3 regions of the Vreelandella sp. 2A-K22 genome follow, and region 2 is predicted to be linked to each of the others. Evidence: predicted binding sites of a transcription regulator. Region 2 holds the regulator's gene; each other region holds the start of a gene.
What was found. Region 2 encodes sigma-54, which starts transcription at its own class of promoters, with help from an activator protein. Its sites were predicted from a motif close to TGGCACNNNNNTTGCTNT; they were not measured.

Region 1 (5,826 bases), on a different contig from region 2:
TGCAGAATCAGGCTGATACCAAAGGTCGCCAGCAGCGTCTCCAGCGGGCGGCCTTTGAGGAACTGGATAACACCGCGCTCGATCGCCACCCCGGCCAGGGCGGCGACCATAAAGCCAGCAGGAATCGATAGAATCAACGCCAGCCCCGGTTGGCCGGGCAGCAGTTGCTGCATTGCCCAGGTGGTGTAGGCGCCCAGCATCATCAGCTCGCCGTGGGCCATGTTGATCACACCCATGACCCCGAAGGTGATCGCCAGGCCAATGGCCGCGAGCACCAGTACCGAACCAAGGCTCAAGCCGAAATAGAGCGTTTCCAGGCCGCGATTGATTTTGAGCTGCTGCTCAATGCCCGCCAGGGAAGCGGCAGCGGCGTTGGCGACGACGGGATCATCGCTATTGGCTGCCCGGCTCAATGCCACGCGGGAGCGGGGGTGAAGGCTGCCGTCCAGCGCTTCGACCCCAGCCATTTCGCCCGCTTCGGCGCGGTAGATCGCCACGGCCTGGGTCAGCCGGTAACGCACCTGCTCGTCCTCTTCCTGTTCGATCAAGTCGTCGAGAGTGGGCACCAGCTCACCATCTACTTCCCCTAACAGGCGCTCGGCCGAGGTGCGGCGGCGCTCCACATTAGGCGAGTAAAGGTCAACTACCGCGATGGCACTGCGCAACTGATTACGCAGGTTGTTGTTGATGCCGATACGCTCCAGATCACGACGGGACATCTCGCCCAGCGCTTCGCCGGCTAGGACATCGGCCACCGGCCAGTCGCGGCCGCGGTTCTCTAGCACCAGCACGAACCGGCCGTCTTCGGTGCGCTGCAAGCGGCCATCCAGCAAGGCCTGCAACCAGTCTCGGGCGCGTTCGTCGTCGCTTTGCAAAATCGCGGTGATCGCTTCGCCTTTGGCGGCGTAAGACTCAACGTCCAGCGCCTCCAACAGTTCGAGCGCGGCCGCATCGTCGGCAGTATTCGTGGAGCTCGTTTGTGCTTGGGCGGTCACTGTGATGCTTAACAACAGTAGGCACAGCAGCCCTAAGGAAAGGAAACGCCTCATGGGGTTCTTCCTTTGGTTATCTAAGAGGGTAACTGAATATATCGGTGCCAGCGCAGGCTTCCGCGAGGGCGCTGTAAACCCATCCTTGGGCGCTACTTTTGCCATCCATGGCAAAAGACCCTCGCTTCAGCCTGCCCTAGCACCAGCGAGCGGGCAGTTTTAAAAGAAGTTATTTCCACTGCGATAGACGTGCTTACTCAGCGAGCGCCGCTTCGGCTTCTTCTGCTGCGGTGCTGCCACCGCACGAGCCGTTCACGACGTTGAAGTTGCCGCACTCCATCGGCTTGCGCCAATCGGCAATCAGGTCACGGGAGCCAGGCAGGTAGTCAGACCAGGCGTCGCCCGCCACGGTAGACGGCGTCTGCCAAACGATATCGAACTGACCGTTGTCCTGAATCTCACCGATCAGCACCGGCTTGGTGATGTGGTGGTTGGGCATCATCGCCGCATAACCGCCGGAGAGGTTAGGTACGGTCACACCGATAATGGCGTCTTTCACCGTATCGACGTCTGTCGTGCCCGCTTTGCGAACCGCTTCGGCCCACATATTGAAGCCGATGTAATGCGCTTCCATTGGGTCGTTGGTCACTGCCATATCGTCGCCGGTGTACTCAATCCAGGCATCGATAAAGTCGTAGTTGTCATCGTTATCGACGCTCATGAAGTAGTTCCAGGCAGCCAAGTGGCCTACCAGCGGGCCGGTATCAATACCGGTAAGCTCCTGCTCACCCACAGAGAAGGCGATGACGGGAATATCGGCAGCGTCGATACCCTGGTTGGAGAGCTCGGTATAGAACGGCACGTTGGCGTCGCCGTTAACCGTCGAGATTACGGCGGTCGGTTTACCCTCTTCACCGAAGCGGCGAATTTCTGCCACGATGTTCTGCCAATCGGAGTGACCGAACGGCGTGTAGTTGACCATGATGTCCTCATCCGCGATGCCGTGTTCATCCTTGAGGAAGGCTTCAAGGATACGGTTAGTGGTCCGCGGATAGACATAGTCAGTACCCACTAGTGCAAAGCGCTCGATACCGACTTCGTTGATAAGGTATTCAACCGCAGGAATCGCCTGCTGGTTAGGCGCCGCGCCGGTGTAGAAGACGTTTTCAGAGGATTCTTCGCCTTCATACTGCACCGGGTAGAACAGCAGCCCGTTGAGCTCCTCTACGACGGGCAGCACGGATTTACGCGAAACCGACGTCCAGTTGCCAAAAATCACGTCCACTTCTTCCTGATCCAGCAGCTCCCGGGCGCGTTCGGCAAACAGCGGCCAGTTAGACGCCGGGTCAACCACCACGGCCTCTAACTGACGGCCCAGCAAACCACCGGCTTCGTTCTGCTGCTCGATAAGCATTTCGACGGTGTCTTTGAGGACAGTTTCACTAATCGCCATGGTGCCGGAGAGGGAGTGCAGGATACCAACTTTGATCGGGTCGTCGTCCTGGGCGATAGCCTGGGTGCTGACCCCCATGATGGCAGTGGTGAGTAAAGCGGTCGCGAAACGGCCACTTGAAAGGTATGGGCGAGGGTGTGTCGAGCGTTTGAGAGTGTGCATTGTTAATCTCCTTGCGCCCCTTATGACTGGGGTTTGTTATGACCAGGGCTTGATGATTGGCTTCGCACTTGGGGTGGTTGTGTTAGCTCCCCCCAATACGTCTACTAGCCAACAGCTCTTGCAAGGGGTGCGCCAGATTGGCACAAAGTTGTCTTATAGCTATCTAATCAGCCACTTAATAATCATCAGAAAATCTCGACTTTCTCAATATGCACCAAAATAAAGCGCAGAAAAGCAGCTAAAGCACCCTGCCAATGCACCAATAAGATTCGGTGCACCAATTAGATACGCGGGCTTTTAAAATACATAACAGCAACCCAGTGATTACTTATCAGTTACAGAACCACTCTTTGTTACCCGTCAAAAACGGAAATAAAAAAAGAGCGCCGACTTTCGTCGGCGCCCCGTTGCTCAACATTACTTCTTTAAGTATTTAATCGCTTTCAGGCGAACCTGAATTGGGGGTTGCCTTCATACCACGACGCAGCAGAGGGCCCACAATATAAGGCAGGATCAAGCCCAATCCAGCAAAAACCCAAAGGCCGATAGCCAGACCGCTATCCCAAAGAATCATCCAGTCGCCATCGGAAATATCCATGGCATGGCGCAGATTCTTCTCCATCTCTGGCCCCAACAACAAGCCAAGAATCACTGGCACCAGCGGAATCTCAAGCTTGCGCAGGACATAACCACCCACCCCAAAGGCCACCATAAAGTAGAGGTCAAAGATGGTGTTACTGATCGAGTAGATACCCACGAAGGCAATCATCGTGACGATCGGCAGCAAGTACATCGGCGGCACGGACAGCAGCTTGACGAAGATGCCCACCAACGGAATATTAAGGATCAGCAGCAAAAAGTTACCGATCAATAGTGCTGCGATCACGCCCCAGACGATGTCGGCATTCTGGGTGAACATCAGCGGCCCAGGGGTAATATTGAGCGAAATCAACAACGCTAAGAGTACTGCAGTAGTACCACTACCCGGCACACCTAGGGTTAGCATGGGAACCAGAGCACCGCTCGAAGCAGCGTTGTTGCCAGATTCTGGAGCAGCCACACCACGCGGGTCGCCTTGTCCAAAATAGCCTTTCTTACCCAACACACGTTTTTCAAGGGTATAGCTGATGAAGCTACCCAACGAAGCACCAGCACCAGGCAGCACCCCGGCGACAAACCCTAGCACCCCACCGCGAAAACTGGTGGGAAGAATTTCGCGGATATCTTTCCAGGAGAGCGAAAGTTTGTTGACCTTCATCTTCTCTTTACCACCGCCTGCACGCTCTTCGATGAAGAAGAGCAGCTCGGAAATGGCAAACAGACCGACGATAGCAATGATGAAGTCCACGCCTTCAAAAAGTTCGAGCACCCCAAAGGTGTAGCGCTGCACACCGGTATTGTCGATACCCACCGTGGCGATCATTAGACCAATACAGGCGGCAACCACTGTTTTGATGGGGTTTTTACCGGTAATACCGCCTAAGGTAGCGAACGCCAGCAGGAAGAGCGCAAAATATTCCGCAGGGCCGAACGTTAAAGCAAAGTTAGCCAACAATGGTGCCAGCAAGATCAAACCAATAGTGGCGATAAGACTACCGATAAAAGAGGCCACCGCAGAGATCGCCAGCGCCTCGGAAGCCTTGCCCTTCTGGGCCATAGGATAACCATCAAGACAGGTCATCATGGCCGGTTCATCGCCGGGAATATTTAACAGAATCGATGAGATACGCCCACCGTACATGGCACCCGCATACACTGACGTCAGCATAATCAGAGCCGTTTCTGGAGCGAGCCCTAAACTAAATGCCAGCGGTATCAGAATGGCCACGCCATTGGCAGGGCCTAACCCCGGCAAAGCGCCGATCAACGTGCCAAGAAAAGCACCTAGCAAGGCGAACATCAGGTTATGGGGTTGCAGAGCAACGCCAAAACCATCCATTAGGTAACCTAGAGTTTCCATCAGTTCACCTCCAGGAATGACAACAGACCCAGCGGTAAGGCGAGATCAAGTGCAAAACTAAACAGAAAGTACACGACTACTGCCGAGACTGCCCCGGTCATGTAAGCATTGAACGGCCGAGCCCCCATGCGCCAGCAAAGCGTTCCCACGGCAAGCGTAGTGCTAATAATGAAGCCCAGCGGCTGAAGCAGCATGGCGTAAAAGATCAGCACCACCACGGCGATGATTAGCTCGACACCCGTACGGCTCCAAGGCCAGGCGTTGTCGGGATCAGGGCGTACAATCAAATAAAGGCTGGAAATTGCCAGCACCACGGCCAGCAATTTCGGAAAAGTGTCAGGGCCGACGGCTTCGGCCCCACCAAACGGCTCCGGGAACTGAGTCGCGGCCCAGCCGTACGCAACGGCCAGGACGATCATCAAGACCCCAAAGATGCGGTCATTGAAAGTCATTACTGAATCAATCCAATATCTTTAGAGAGCTGTTCAATGTCACTGATCTGGTTGAGTACAAACTCTTCAAACTCACCAGCGGTCATGTGGAAAGGCATCAAACCGTTTTGAGCCATGACATTCTGCCACTCTTCACTCTGGTAAATAGTGTCCATGGCATCGGTCCAATACGCTTTAGCTTCTTCGGAGACATCCGCAGGCATATAAAAGCCGCGCCAGTTGGGGCCAAGGGCGTCGATGCCTTGCTCGCGTGCGGTGGGGATATCAGACAGGTCTCCCGGTAGGCGCTCTTCGGAGAGTACCGCTAGGACGCGCAAGTCGCCAGACTCCATAAACCCTTGGGCTTCGGTGATATCACCGGTAAAGGCGTCTACGTGCCCGCCGATCACTTGGGTTAACGCTTCACCACCATTGTTGTACGAAAGGTAGGCAATGCGCGGAAGATTCTCGACATCGGCTGCCTGAGCAGCAATCAACACTTTAAGATGATCCCAACCGCCCTTAGCGCTACCGCCGGCGAACTTGACACTACGCGGGTCTTCCTTAAGTGAGTCCATCAATTCATTCAGGTCATCGATCTCGGAATCAGCGGCTACGGCGATAATCCCGTAATCCGCACCTAGAGCACCGATCCAATTGACCTGATCGGCAGTCAGCCCAGGGAATTGTCCTTGAGCCAGACGAGTCGTAGTAGCCGTGGACGCCGCTACCAGCAGATGGTCGTCACCGGCGCGCTTGCTTATAGTATGAGCAAACGCCACACCGCCACCAGCGCCAGCCATATTGATGGTTTGTACATTCGCCGGTACT
Region 2 (5,826 bases):
CAATCGCGTAGTAGCCAAGATCTTCCAGCGCTTGCAAGGCGATAGATTTACCTGACCCGGAGCGGCCGCTAATGATCACCAGTTGCATAGAGTCTCTCTTTGCTTTGATCAAGCTGCGTTGAGGGTGGTGAGCGGATAACCTGCTGTGATCTGCCCTGAACAGGGTTTCAGACCCTTAGGCCGCTGATTGCTCGCGAATTTTGGCGGTAATCAGCTCAAGCAGTTCGCGCTGGCTGGCTGCTTTACGCAGTTGCTGGCGCGTGTCCGCATCATTCATGATGGTCGCTACCTGACCCAGTAGTGAGAGATGCGTGTCATCTGCCTCTTCGGGTACCAACAGGACAAACACCAGATCTACCGGGTCGCCGTCGATAGCGTCAAAATCGATCGCTTCAGCCAGTTTCAAAAATCCAGCGATAGGGGCGTTGCAGTGGGGGCTACGCGCATGAGGAATAGCCACGCCGTTACCAATACCCGTACTACCTAAGCGCTCGCGACCGATTAAACGGCTAAACACTTCTTGGCTGTCCAGGCTGGGGATATTTTGGGCGATAAAGGTGCTGTAAAACTCCAGCACCCTTTTTTTGCTGCCCCCGGGGACGTCGAACAGAACGCGTTCCGGGGGGAGTATGGTTTCCAACGTCATTGAATTAACGCACACCGGCGCCTTGGGCGCGAGCTTGTGCTTTTTCCTTGTGTTTAACGAGTTGACGGTCGATTTTGTCCGCTAGTGCGTCGATAGCGGCGTACATATCACTGTCTAGGGCTTCCGCATGTAAGTCAGCACCTGCGGCGTGCAGCGTACAGGCGGCCTGCTGGCGCTCTTTCTCCACTGATAAGGTGACTTGCACCGTAGTTATATTGTCGTAATGGCGCTCTACACGCTCAAGCTTCTCGTTGACATAGTCACGCAAGGCGTCAGTCAGTTCTACGTGATGACCAGTGATATTTACTTGCATTGACGTGCTCCTTATCCATCGGACTGTACTTCGATTGTAACCCTTTTTGCCGCGTTGCAAAGCCCTTGTCGAGAGTTTCCCTGAAACGTTAACGAAGTTAGCGCAAACGACGCCGTTCACTGGAAGAGGGAATGCCCATGGCTTCACGGTATTTCGCCACCGTACGACGCGCCACTTGAATCCCTCCTTCGCCTAATAGCGTCACTAAGCGGCTGTCTGAAAGCGGCTTGCCGGGCGGCTCCTCTTGAATCAGTTTCTTGAGTCGTGCACGGATGGCGGTGCTGGAGTGGCTGTCGCCATCTTGACCGCTCACCTGGCTTGAGAAAAAGTATTTGAGTTCAAACACACCACGGGGTGTATGGATATATTTTTGCGTCGTTACCCGTGAAATAGTCGACTCGTGCATCTCCACGGCTTCGGCAATGTCGGCCAGTATCAGTGGTTTCATGGCTTCTTCGCCGTGCTCTAAAAAGCCAATCTGGCGGGTAATGATCTCGCGACCAACACGCAGCAGCGTATCGTTTCGGCTAGAGAGGCTCTTGATCAACCAGCGCGCTTCCTGCAAGTGCTCTTTGAGAAACTGGTTGTCATCGCTTTTATCCGCACGCTTAATCAAGCTGGCGTAGTCGGGCTGAATGCGCAGCCGTGGCAGGGCCTCGGGGTTGAGCTCTAAATGCCAGCCTTCATTATCGTGGCGGACGACTAGATCGGGGGTGACATAGCTGTCATCGGTGTCGCCGTAGGCGCTGCCTGGGCGTGGGTCTAGGCTGCGAATAAGCAGGATGACATCGGCCAGCTGTTCGTCGTCGAGCCCTAGACGGCGTTTCAGCAGACGCATATCGTCTTTGCCAAGCGCTTCGAGAAACTGCCGCACCAAGCGGCGGGCGGGAACCAGCAGTGGCGTATCATCGGGGAGAGCGGCGAGCTGCAGCATCAAGCATTCACGCAAGTCACGGGCAAATATGCCGGTCGGCTCAAACTGCTGGAGCTTGAGTAGAATGGTTTCCACTTCGCGCTGGCTTAGCCCGTCAATGCCCTGGGCACGAAGCCCTTCACGGATGTCGTTGAGCGGCTGGGTCAGGTAGCCGTTGGCGTCTAGCGCGTCGATTAAACTTTCCGCGACAAGCTGCTCGCGAGCGCTAAAATCGGTCATGGCGAGTTGCCACAGCAGGTGGCCATGAAGGCTCTGCCCGGCTGCCTGGCGCTCAAAGTCGGGGCCTTCGCTGCTGCTGCCCCCCTGGCTTCCCATATCTTGATAGGTATCTGACCAGTCGCTATCTACCGAGAGCTCAGTAGGGATGCTCTCTGACCACTCTTCTTCCTTAGGCTCGCTGACAGCCTGTTCACTAAATTCATCTTCCTGCTCCAGCATGGGATTGGCATCGAGGGCCTGCTGAATTTCTTGACGAAGATCCAGCGTAGAGAGTTGCAGCAGCGCAATGGCCTGCTGCAACTGGGGCGTCATGGTCAGCTGTGTGCCGATACGCAGTTGGAGAGAAGCTTTCATGACCATCTGAGAACCACTCGTTAATCAGAATGCTCCACCCTAGTGCGAGTGAGTGCTTGGCGCAAGTGCAATAAGCATGCCATTGGTCGTAAAGTTGTTTTAAAGCGCTATTTAGGGGCAATTAAGGCAAAAACATTACAGGCGAAAATCGGCGCCCAAATACACATCCCTTACTTTTTGGTTGGTGAGAATCGAGGCGGGCGAGCCACTGGCGATGATTTGCCCATCGCCGACGATATAGGCGATATCGCAAATGTCTAGTGTTTCACGCACGTTGTGATCGGTGATCAGCACGCCGATATGGCGCTGTTTCAGTGCACGAATGATGGTTTTAATCTCACCTACCGAGATGGGGTCAACGCCCGCAAAAGGCTCATCGAGCAGAATAAAAGCGGGCTCTGTGGCTAGCGAGCGGGCTATTTCTACACGCCTGCGCTCGCCGCCCGAAAGGCTCATGCCCAGGTTGTCGCGAATATGGGTGATATGGAAGTCTTCGAGTAGCGCTTCCAGGCGCTGTTCGCGGTCGCTGCGGTTAAGCTCTTTGCGGGTCTCGAGTATCGCCATAATATTCTCGGCAACCGAGAGTTTGCGGAAAATAGACGCCTCTTGAGGTAGATAGCCAATCCCCGCGGCTGCGCGCTCGTGCATGGGGGCGCGCGTTAAATCCACATCGTCGATACCCACCTTGCCAGCGTCGGATTTGACCAGCCCAACAATCATATAAAATGAGGTGGTTTTGCCCGCGCCGTTGGGGCCCAAAAGGCCAACGACACTGCCTTGGGATATCTCCAGATTGATGTCTTTGACCACTCGGCGGCGTTTGTAGCTTTTAGCCAGGTGGTGGGCATAAAGGGTTTTGATCGGCGCAGTGTCAGCAGTGGCCACAGCTAGGCTCCCTATTGTTCAGGCTGAAGGGTCATGCGTATGCGCTGGGGCTCGCTGCCATCAACGTCAGAGCGCGCTTGAATCACTTCTCGGTCAATAAAATACTCAAGGCGACCGCCACTAAAGGTGTCCTCTTGCTGGGTCAGTTCGGCTTGGTCGATCAGCTCTACGCGACGCTCGGCGACGTGATAAATAATCCGCCGCGCCCAGCCTTCCGTGGGGCCTTCTTGCCCTTCGCCTTGATGGCGCAAGTAGGCGCGCTCACCGGTAGCGGTGGCTGTCGAGAGTTCGCCCGCGTCGTTGCGTTCGATCTCTACCCGCTCGCCGCGCAGTTGCATTTCGCCTTGGCGAATGTCCACATCCCCAGTATAAACAGCTGTGCCTGCCCGCTGATCAAGATCTAAACGGTCGGCTTCCACTTCCACTGGGGCCTGGGAAGATGAGTTGGTTTGGGCTAACACTGATAAAGGTATCGCTAAACCGAACAGTGCAGTGTAGAGCAGGGCTGGGGAAATCATGGCTTTCATGGCGGTTCCTATTAGCGTTGTGTGGCCGGGGGGTGCGTGCCGCGCACATTATCCGTTAAGCGAACCTGGCTGGTGTTAAGCCAAACGTCCATACGTGAAGCGCTCATTTGCTGCGGCGGTTGCTGCATCAATACCGGTGTGTCACTCCAGGCATGCTGCTCGAGGCCATCATAGTGCAGTAGCTCGGTATCTAGCTGCCAGCCTTCATCTGGTGCAAACAGTCGAGCCGAACCTGACAGCAGCAGGGCTTGGGTAGCGGTGTTGAGCGTGCCTACAGCGGCGCTGGCCAGCCACTGACGGTTTTCGCTGTCATACAGTACTGCCTCGGGCTCTTCCGTCCAGGTTTCGCTGCGCTGCGGGGTATGGATAAGGCGCGGTGTTTTTAGCGACTGCATGACACTGCCGTTATCCCCGAATAGGGTAATCTCGGCATTTTCCAGCACGTGGCCAGGTTCCTGAGCCTGTGCTTCGGGGTCGATGCTGGTGTCTTGAGGCCCGCGGGGGTCAAGCCATACCAGCAGAATCCCCAGCGCGATGACTAGCCCGGCTAACCAGAGGCGTACTTTAAAGCGTTTAAACATTTACGTGCGGCCGTGCAGATAGGTGTCGAGCACCGCGCCCCAGTGTCCTTGAGATTCAAGCAGCGTATCGCAGATCTCACGCACGGCACCGTGGCCACCCAGGCGTTCGGTAGTCCAGTCGGCGTGGGTATGCATATAGTCCGGCGCGTTTGGCACGGTAATGCCGACGCCGCAACGTTTGATAGCCGCTAGGTCGGGTAGGTCGTCGCCACAATAAGCCACCTGCTCTAGTTCAATATCGAGGCGCTGGCAGAGCCCGCGCAGTGTGGCCAGCTTGTCTTCACAGCCTTGGTGAACATGGTCAATGCCGAGTGCCGCCGCGCGTTGGCTAACCATGGGGGAGTCGCGCCCGGTAATCAACGCGACATGTACGCCCACGCGTTTGAGAAGCTTTAGCCCGTGGCCATCCTGGGTGTGGAATGCTTTGATTTCGATACCATCGGCTTGAAAGTAGAGGCGCCCATCGGTAAGGACGCCGTCAACATCCAGTGCTAGCAGGCGTACACGGCGGAGTTGGTCGAGTAGCGAGGCAGGTAGGGTCATAGAACCTCCATATCAATCAGTTCGTAAAGCAGGTCGTGTTGGCGCCGCTGGGTTAAATAACGCCGCTGGCGAGCAGGTCGTGCATATGTAGAGCCCCAATTGGGCGCTGTTGTTCATCAACCACCGCTAGCGCGGTAATACGGCTTTCTTCCATGATGCGTACCGCTTCGGCCGCCAGGATATCGGGGCCTATGCGCTTGCCCGGCCGGGTCATGACATCATCAACGCGCACGTCGCGCAGATTATGGAATTGATCCAGCGTGCGGCGTAGATCGCCATCGGTGTAGACCCCCGCTAATCGTCCTTCGCTATCCACTACGCAGGTAAAGCCAAGCCCTTGCCGGGTAATTTCGAGTAATGCGTCGCGCAGCGGGCTGCCCAATGCGACTTGGGGCAGGCGTGCGCCGTCGTGCATGAGGTCTCTAACGCGTAGCAGTAAGCGCTTGCCCAAACTGCCGCCGGGGTGGGAGAGGGCAAAATCTTCAGCGGTAAAGCCGCGTGCTTCCAGTAACGCAACCGCCAGTGCATCACCCAGGGCGAGGGCAGCGGTGGTGGAACTGGTGGGGGCTAGATCGAGCGGGCAAGCCTCACGCTCGACGCCACTGTTTAGGTGCGCATCAGCGTGCTTGGCAAGCGTGGAGTGGGGCCGCCCCGTCATGCTGACCAGCGGTGTGCCCAGGCGTTTAAGCAGTGGTAGCAGAGCAGTGACTTCGGCAGTTTCGCCCGAGTTAGAGAGCGCCAACACTACATCTGCGCGGGTAATCATGCCTAGATCGCCATGGCTGGCTTCGCCGGGGTGAACGAAAAAAGCCGGCGTGCCGGTA
Region 3 (5,826 bases), on a different contig from region 2:
CGCTTCATCTCTGCTTACGCCACCATGCACCCCTGGGAAGATTTTGCTGAAACATTTGCCTACTACTTGGATATGGTCGCCGTGCTGGATACCGCACTGCACATGGGCATTACCCCCGTTGAGTACGACGGCAGTCTGGAGAGCATGCTGATTGCCTTTCATCAGGTAGGGATGGCAGTGAATGAGCTCAACCGGGATATGGGCCTGCTCGATTTGGCCCCAGGAGTGCTTGCCCCAGCGGTGCGCGAGAAGCTGACGTACCTGCATCGAATCGTGCAGGCCGCCAGCCCGCTAGAGCGCGACTCCCCCACTGGTTAGTCGTTATCGTTATCCCCTGCGTGGCTTTGACTCTGGCTCTGACTCTGGTTTTGGGTAACGCGGGGCACGCTGTCGTCATTCACAAAGTAGGTTGCGCTAAGCGTATCGTGGATAGCGGCAAAGCCGATCTGAAGTTCGTCGATAAACAGGTGCAGCTTGCTGGGTGAGTGGGCCAGCGCTTGAATATCGGCATCCACCACATCGGCGCGCACCAGTGAAACGGTCGCTGCCGGTCGATCCTGTCTTGGCAGTAGCGTCAGCTCATGGCCCAGCGTCTCCAAGCTGCAGGCAATGGAGCGTGGCAGATTAGGATCTTGCAGCAAAAAGCGCAGCACATCCGGGCCCCGAACGCGTAAGCGTACCTGCTGACGGTACATTTGGTAGGCGGTGAGCGATTTGAGTACGCTCATCCACTGCAGGTTTTCAAACGGCAGCAGCTCTTCAGGGTTTTGCGGCAGCAGGCTGGCAGAGCGCACATCCACAATACGGGTAGTCATATCGGCCCGCTCTAACTGACGCCCCAGCTCAATAAAGGTACGCGCAGGGCCATGGCTTAACGTGCCTTCAATCAGGCCTGTCAACGCCTGGCAGCTACGGATGACGCTTTTGAGAAAGCTATCGCGACGGCGTGGACTAACGCCGTTTTCGGCATGATCGGCCACGCTCAGATAGAGCTGGTTAACCTCTTCCCAAATCTCCCGAGGCACCACATCCCGAGTGGTTCTGAGGTTCTCACGGGCACTGGCAAGCGCAGAGATAATCGAAATATCATTGTCAGTATCAGCGCATAAAAAGTGCACCACATTGCGTTCATCAAAGTCTTTATGGCGTGCGGTAAAGGCTTCCAGACTGCCGGTCATTTCGATAAGCGGTGCCCAACCTAACGGCAGGCGCCCCGGCAAATCGAGCATAAGGTGGCTATTGACACTCAGCAAACGGGCAGTGTCTTCCGCACGTTCAATATAGCGCGCCATCCAGTAGAGGTTCTCTGCAACGCGTGACAGCATGGCGTTAGGCTCCTTTCACCGCGGCCGCTGCCGCCTTGTCGTCGGTTTCTACAATCCAGGTGTCTTTACTGCCACCACCTTGAGAGGAGTTCACCACCAGCGACCCCTCTATCAATGCCACCCGGGTGAGGCCACCGGTGGTAACGTGGATTTCAGGTCCAGAGAGTATGAAAGGGCGTAAATCCACATGGCGCGGCTGCGGTAATCCATTCGCTAGCGTAGGCGTGGTCGACAGTGCCAGGGTAGGCTGAGCCATATAGTTGCGCGGGTTCGCCTTAATCAAACGGGCAAACTCTTCGCGGGTCTCTTTGGTTGAGCGTGGGCCAATGAGCATACCGTAGCCCCCCGACTCATTGGCCGGTTTCACTACCAATTCATCCAGGTGGTCGAGTACATAGCGGCGATCGTCCTCGAACATACACAGGTAGCTGGGCACGTTGGGGATCAGCGGCTCTTGATCGAGGTAGTAGCGAATCAACGCGGGAACAAAGGCGTAAACGACCTTATCGTCCGCCACGCCAGCCCCCGGCGCATTGGCAAGTGCTACTTTCCCCGCCCGCCAGGCGCGCATTAGGCCCGCCACCCCCAGCATGGATTCCGGGTTAAATGCTTCCGGGTCGAGAAACTCATCGTCTACACGGCGGTAAATAACATCGACCCGGCGTAGCCCTTCCACGGTGCGCATGTACACCACATCATCGTCATCAACGAGTAGATCACTTCCCTGCACCAGCTCGACGCCCATTTGCTGGGCAAGATAGGCGTGCTCAAAATAGGCAGAGTTGTAGATCCCGGGGGTCAGTACCACTACCTGGGGGTCATCACCTGGCCTTGGCGACATCGCCGCCAGCATGTCGTAAAGCTGAGCCACATAGTCATCAACGGGCAAAATCTTGCCTGAGGCGAACAGCTCCGGCAGTACCCGCTTGGTGACATTGCGGTTTTCCAGCATGTAGGAGACACCGGAAGGAATGCGTAAGTTATCCTCCAGCACGTAGAGCGTCCCGTCGCCATCGCGCACCAGGTCAGAGCCACATACATGAGCCCATACGCCGTGAGGGGGGTTAATGCCAACACACTGGGGGCGGAAATTAACCGATTGTGCCAGCACCTCGGCGGGCAGTACTTTATCCTTAATGACTTTTTGATCATGGTAAAGGTCATCGATAAATAGATTCAGCGCCTGCACGCGCTGCTTAAGGCCTGCCTCGGTTTTACGCCACTCACTGGCGGGAATGATTCGCGGCACAATATCAAAGGGCCAGGCACGGTCAATCATCGCGCCTTCAGAGTAGACGGTGAAGGTAATCCCCATGGTACGAATAGCGATCTCCGCTGCGGTTTTTCGCTCCGCTAACTCCTCGGCACTAAACCTTGCCAACATGTTGCACAATTCACCCGCTGACTCGCGTGGCTGACCGGGAGCGGCCATCAGCTCATCGTAGTAATCACGACACGCATAGTTATTCCAATTCACTTGGCTCATGGGCGCTCTCCTGGCGCGGGGGTGGAAGCGGCAACTTCCTCAATGCTCAGTGTAGGCCTGCCGCGTGCAAAACAATCAAACAAATGAGAGCAAAATGCGTACCATCTTTTGCGATATTTCAACGTTCACTTACTTAAACGCCACTTGACAGAGAGCACGAGGAAATTAAAACGCCTTTACGCCCTATCTTGGTGCGCGCAAGTGGCATCAAGTTGGTGCATAACGCGATTTCCACTTTAGTTAAACGTCTTAGTTAAGATAGCGGCTGCAAAAAAGTAAAAGTGGAACGATACTTGCGAAACGTTCGGTTATTCCTTAACCCAACCGACCAGCCGGTTAATAACGGTTCTTTTGAGGGTGGCTCATGACCATTCGCGTTGCCTTGTATCATCGTACGGCTTACCACTTTGACCGCCAGGTGCGTCTTTCGCCCCATGTTATTCGACTGCGCCCAGCGCCCCACTGCCGTACTCATATCGAAGCGTACTCGCTCAAACTCTCCGGCGATGACCACTTTTTAAACTGGCAACAGGATCCGTTCGGCAACTTCAATGCTCGCGTGGTGTTCCCTGAACCGCGCCAAGAGTTAACCATTGCCGTCGAGCTAATCGTCCCGATGACGGTGATTAACCCGTTCGATTTCTTCTTGGACGACATTGCGCAAACGATTCCCTTTGCTTACCCAGAAGCGCTGCGCCAAGAACTAAGCCCCTATCTTGAAATAACCGAATCAGGGCCACGGCTGATGGAGTGGCTCAAAGCCGTTCCCCGTGAACCGACTACCACCGTCGATTTTCTGGTCGCGCTTAATCAACGTCTGCAGAATGACATCGGTTACCTAGTGCGCCTGGAGCCCGGTGTCCAGAGCTGCGAAGAGACGCTGACACTCGCCAGCGGCTCCTGCCGCGACAGTGCCTGGCTGCTGGTGCAAATTTTCCGCCATCTGGGCCTCGCCGCTCGTTTTGTGTCCGGCTATCTCATTCAGCTCAAGTCAGATGTTAAAGCGCTGGACGGCCCTAGCGGCAGCGAGGTGGACTTCACCGACCTGCACGCCTGGACCGAAGTCTTCCTGCCCGGCGCTGGCTGGGTAGGCCTTGACCCCACCTCAGGCCTGTTCGCTGGCGAAGGACACATTCCGCTCGCCGCCACTCCGACGACGGGTAGCGCTGCGGCCATCACCGGGTTCTCGGATAAGTGCGAAGTCACCTTTGATGTGACCATGGAGGTCGAGCGCATCCATGAAGACCCAAGGGTCACCAAGCCCTATAGCGATGAACAGTGGCGGCGTATCTGCGCGTTGGGCGACCAAGTGGACGCTGAACTCTTGCAGCAGGACGTACGCCTTACTATGGGGGGCGAACCCACGTTTGTATCCGTCGATGATATGGAGAGCCCTCAGTGGAATACCGAAGCGTTAGGTGAGCATAAGCGCGAACGCGCCGAGGCACTGCTAACCCGGCTGCAAGCCGCCTATGCGCCCGGCAGCGCTATTCAGCAACAGCAGGGCAAATGGTACCCCGGTGAACCGTTACCGCGCTGGGCGCTGGCCTGCTATTGGCGGAAAGATGGCGTGCCGCTATGGCGAGATCCAAAATGGCTAGCTTGTATGGAAGGCGCCCCCAAGGTAGCCGTGGATGACACCACTGCCCAACGCTTTACCAAAGCACTTAGCGAACGCCTGGGCGTGGCTGAGCGCTACTGGATTCCGGCGTATGAAGATGCCTACTACTACCTCTGGAAAGAGCAATCGCTGCCGGTCAATGTCGACCCACGCGAAGCCAATCTAAAAGATGACGCCGAACGCCACCGTTTAGCTCGCTTATTGGAGCAGGGGTTAGACGAAGTCGTGGGCTACGCCCTGCCGCTGCGCCACTCGATCAGCCAAGCCCACCTCTGGGAGAGCGGCCGCTGGCCGCTCAAGCGCGACCACTTATTTCTGGTGCCCGGCGATTCGCCCATGGGCCTACGCTTACCCCTTTCAACGCTTCCCTGGGCTGACCCAGAGGAGCAGCCGCAGCCTGAATCGCTGTTCGCTCCTCGGCCTGAACTGGGTGATATTCACGGTGAAGTTGCCCGCCGCAACGCCGAACAGCTGCATATCAGTGATGCCGAACGCTTGGGGCGCTCAAGCCACCCGAGCCCATCACACCCCGAGGGCGAATCCGTTCAACAGCAGCCCCAGGCAAACAGCGATAGGGAAAGTAATGTTATTCACACCAGCATATGTGTGGAGCCACGGGATGGTCGCCTAAATATTTTCCTGCCCCCGCTGACCGGCTTAGAGCACTACCTGGATCTACTTAGCACCGTTGAGGAGTGCGCCAAGGAGCTCGCTTGCCCGGTCATGATAGAGGGCTACTCGCCCCCTCGGGATCCGCGTCTGGAAAATTTTATGATCACCCCCGACCCAGGCGTGATCGAAGTGAATATTATGCCTGCGGCCAGTTGGCAAACCCTGGTGGCACAAACCGAACGGCTTTACGCTGAAGCACGGGAAACCCGCCTGGGCACTGAAAAATTTATGCTCGATGGCCGCCACACCGGTACCGGCGGTGGCAACCATGTCACCCTGGGCGGGTTGACGCCTGACGATTCACCGTTTTTGCGTCGTCCGGACCTGCTCGCCAGTTTAGTCACCTACTGGCAGCACCACCCGAGTCTCTCTTACCTGTTTTCGGGTCTGTTTATTGGCCCCACCAGCCAGGCGCCGCGGGTGGATGAAGCTCGCCATGAAGCCCTCTATGAGCTGGAGATCGCCCTACAGCAAATGCCCGAAGGCGAAGTGGTGCAGCCCTGGCTGGTCGATCGCTTATTGCGCCACCTGCTCACCGACTTAACCGGCAATACTCACCGCGCCGAATTCTGTATCGACAAACTCTACTCGCCGGATAGCGACAGCGGTCGCCTCGGCTTACTGGAACTACGCGGCTTTGAGATGCCACCCCATGCCCGCATGGGGCTGATGCAGATGCTGCTGATCCGCGCACTGGTAGCCCGCTGCTGGAAAACGCCCTA

Region 1: a site for sigma-54 is predicted at 2,722-2,739, ahead of urtA (urea ABC transporter substrate-binding protein). Genes of this name have one in related genera too.
Region 3: a site for sigma-54 is predicted at 2,898-2,915, ahead of ACW17M_RS08185 (circularly permuted type 2 ATP-grasp protein). Genes of this name have one in related genera too.

Annotation. Positions count from the first base shown of each region.
Region 1 is NZ_JBSUGC010000001.1:421,009-426,834, reverse strand. Features, by position in the region: gene urtB (urea ABC transporter permease subunit UrtB) at 1-1,049, opposite strand, end outside; gene urtA (urea ABC transporter substrate-binding protein) at 1,243-2,604, opposite strand; gene ACW17M_RS01990 (tripartite tricarboxylate transporter permease) at 3,038-4,564, opposite strand; gene ACW17M_RS01985 (tripartite tricarboxylate transporter TctB family protein) at 4,564-5,016, opposite strand; gene ACW17M_RS01980 (Bug family tripartite tricarboxylate transporter substrate binding protein) at 5,016-5,826, opposite strand, start outside.
Region 2 is NZ_JBSUGC010000002.1:225,008-230,833, forward strand. Features, by position in the region: gene rapZ (RNase adapter RapZ) at 1-88, opposite strand, end outside; gene ACW17M_RS03315 (PTS sugar transporter subunit IIA) at 176-646, opposite strand; gene hpf (ribosome hibernation-promoting factor, HPF/YfiA family) at 651-959, opposite strand; gene ACW17M_RS03325 (RNA polymerase factor sigma-54) at 1,057-2,472, opposite strand; gene lptB (LPS export ABC transporter ATP-binding protein) at 2,602-3,351, opposite strand; gene lptA (lipopolysaccharide transport periplasmic protein LptA) at 3,363-3,878, opposite strand; gene lptC (LPS export ABC transporter periplasmic protein LptC) at 3,890-4,459, opposite strand; gene ACW17M_RS03345 (KdsC family phosphatase) at 4,460-5,002, opposite strand; gene ACW17M_RS03350 (KpsF/GutQ family sugar-phosphate isomerase) at 5,055-5,826, opposite strand, start outside.
Region 3 is NZ_JBSUGC010000005.1:69,192-75,017, reverse strand. Features, by position in the region: gene ACW17M_RS08195 (zinc-binding metallopeptidase family protein) at 1-318, shown strand, start outside; gene ACW17M_RS08190 (alpha-E domain-containing protein) at 315-1,325, opposite strand; gene ACW17M_RS08185 (circularly permuted type 2 ATP-grasp protein) at 1,330-2,811, opposite strand; gene ACW17M_RS08180 (transglutaminase family protein) at 3,176-5,826, shown strand, end outside.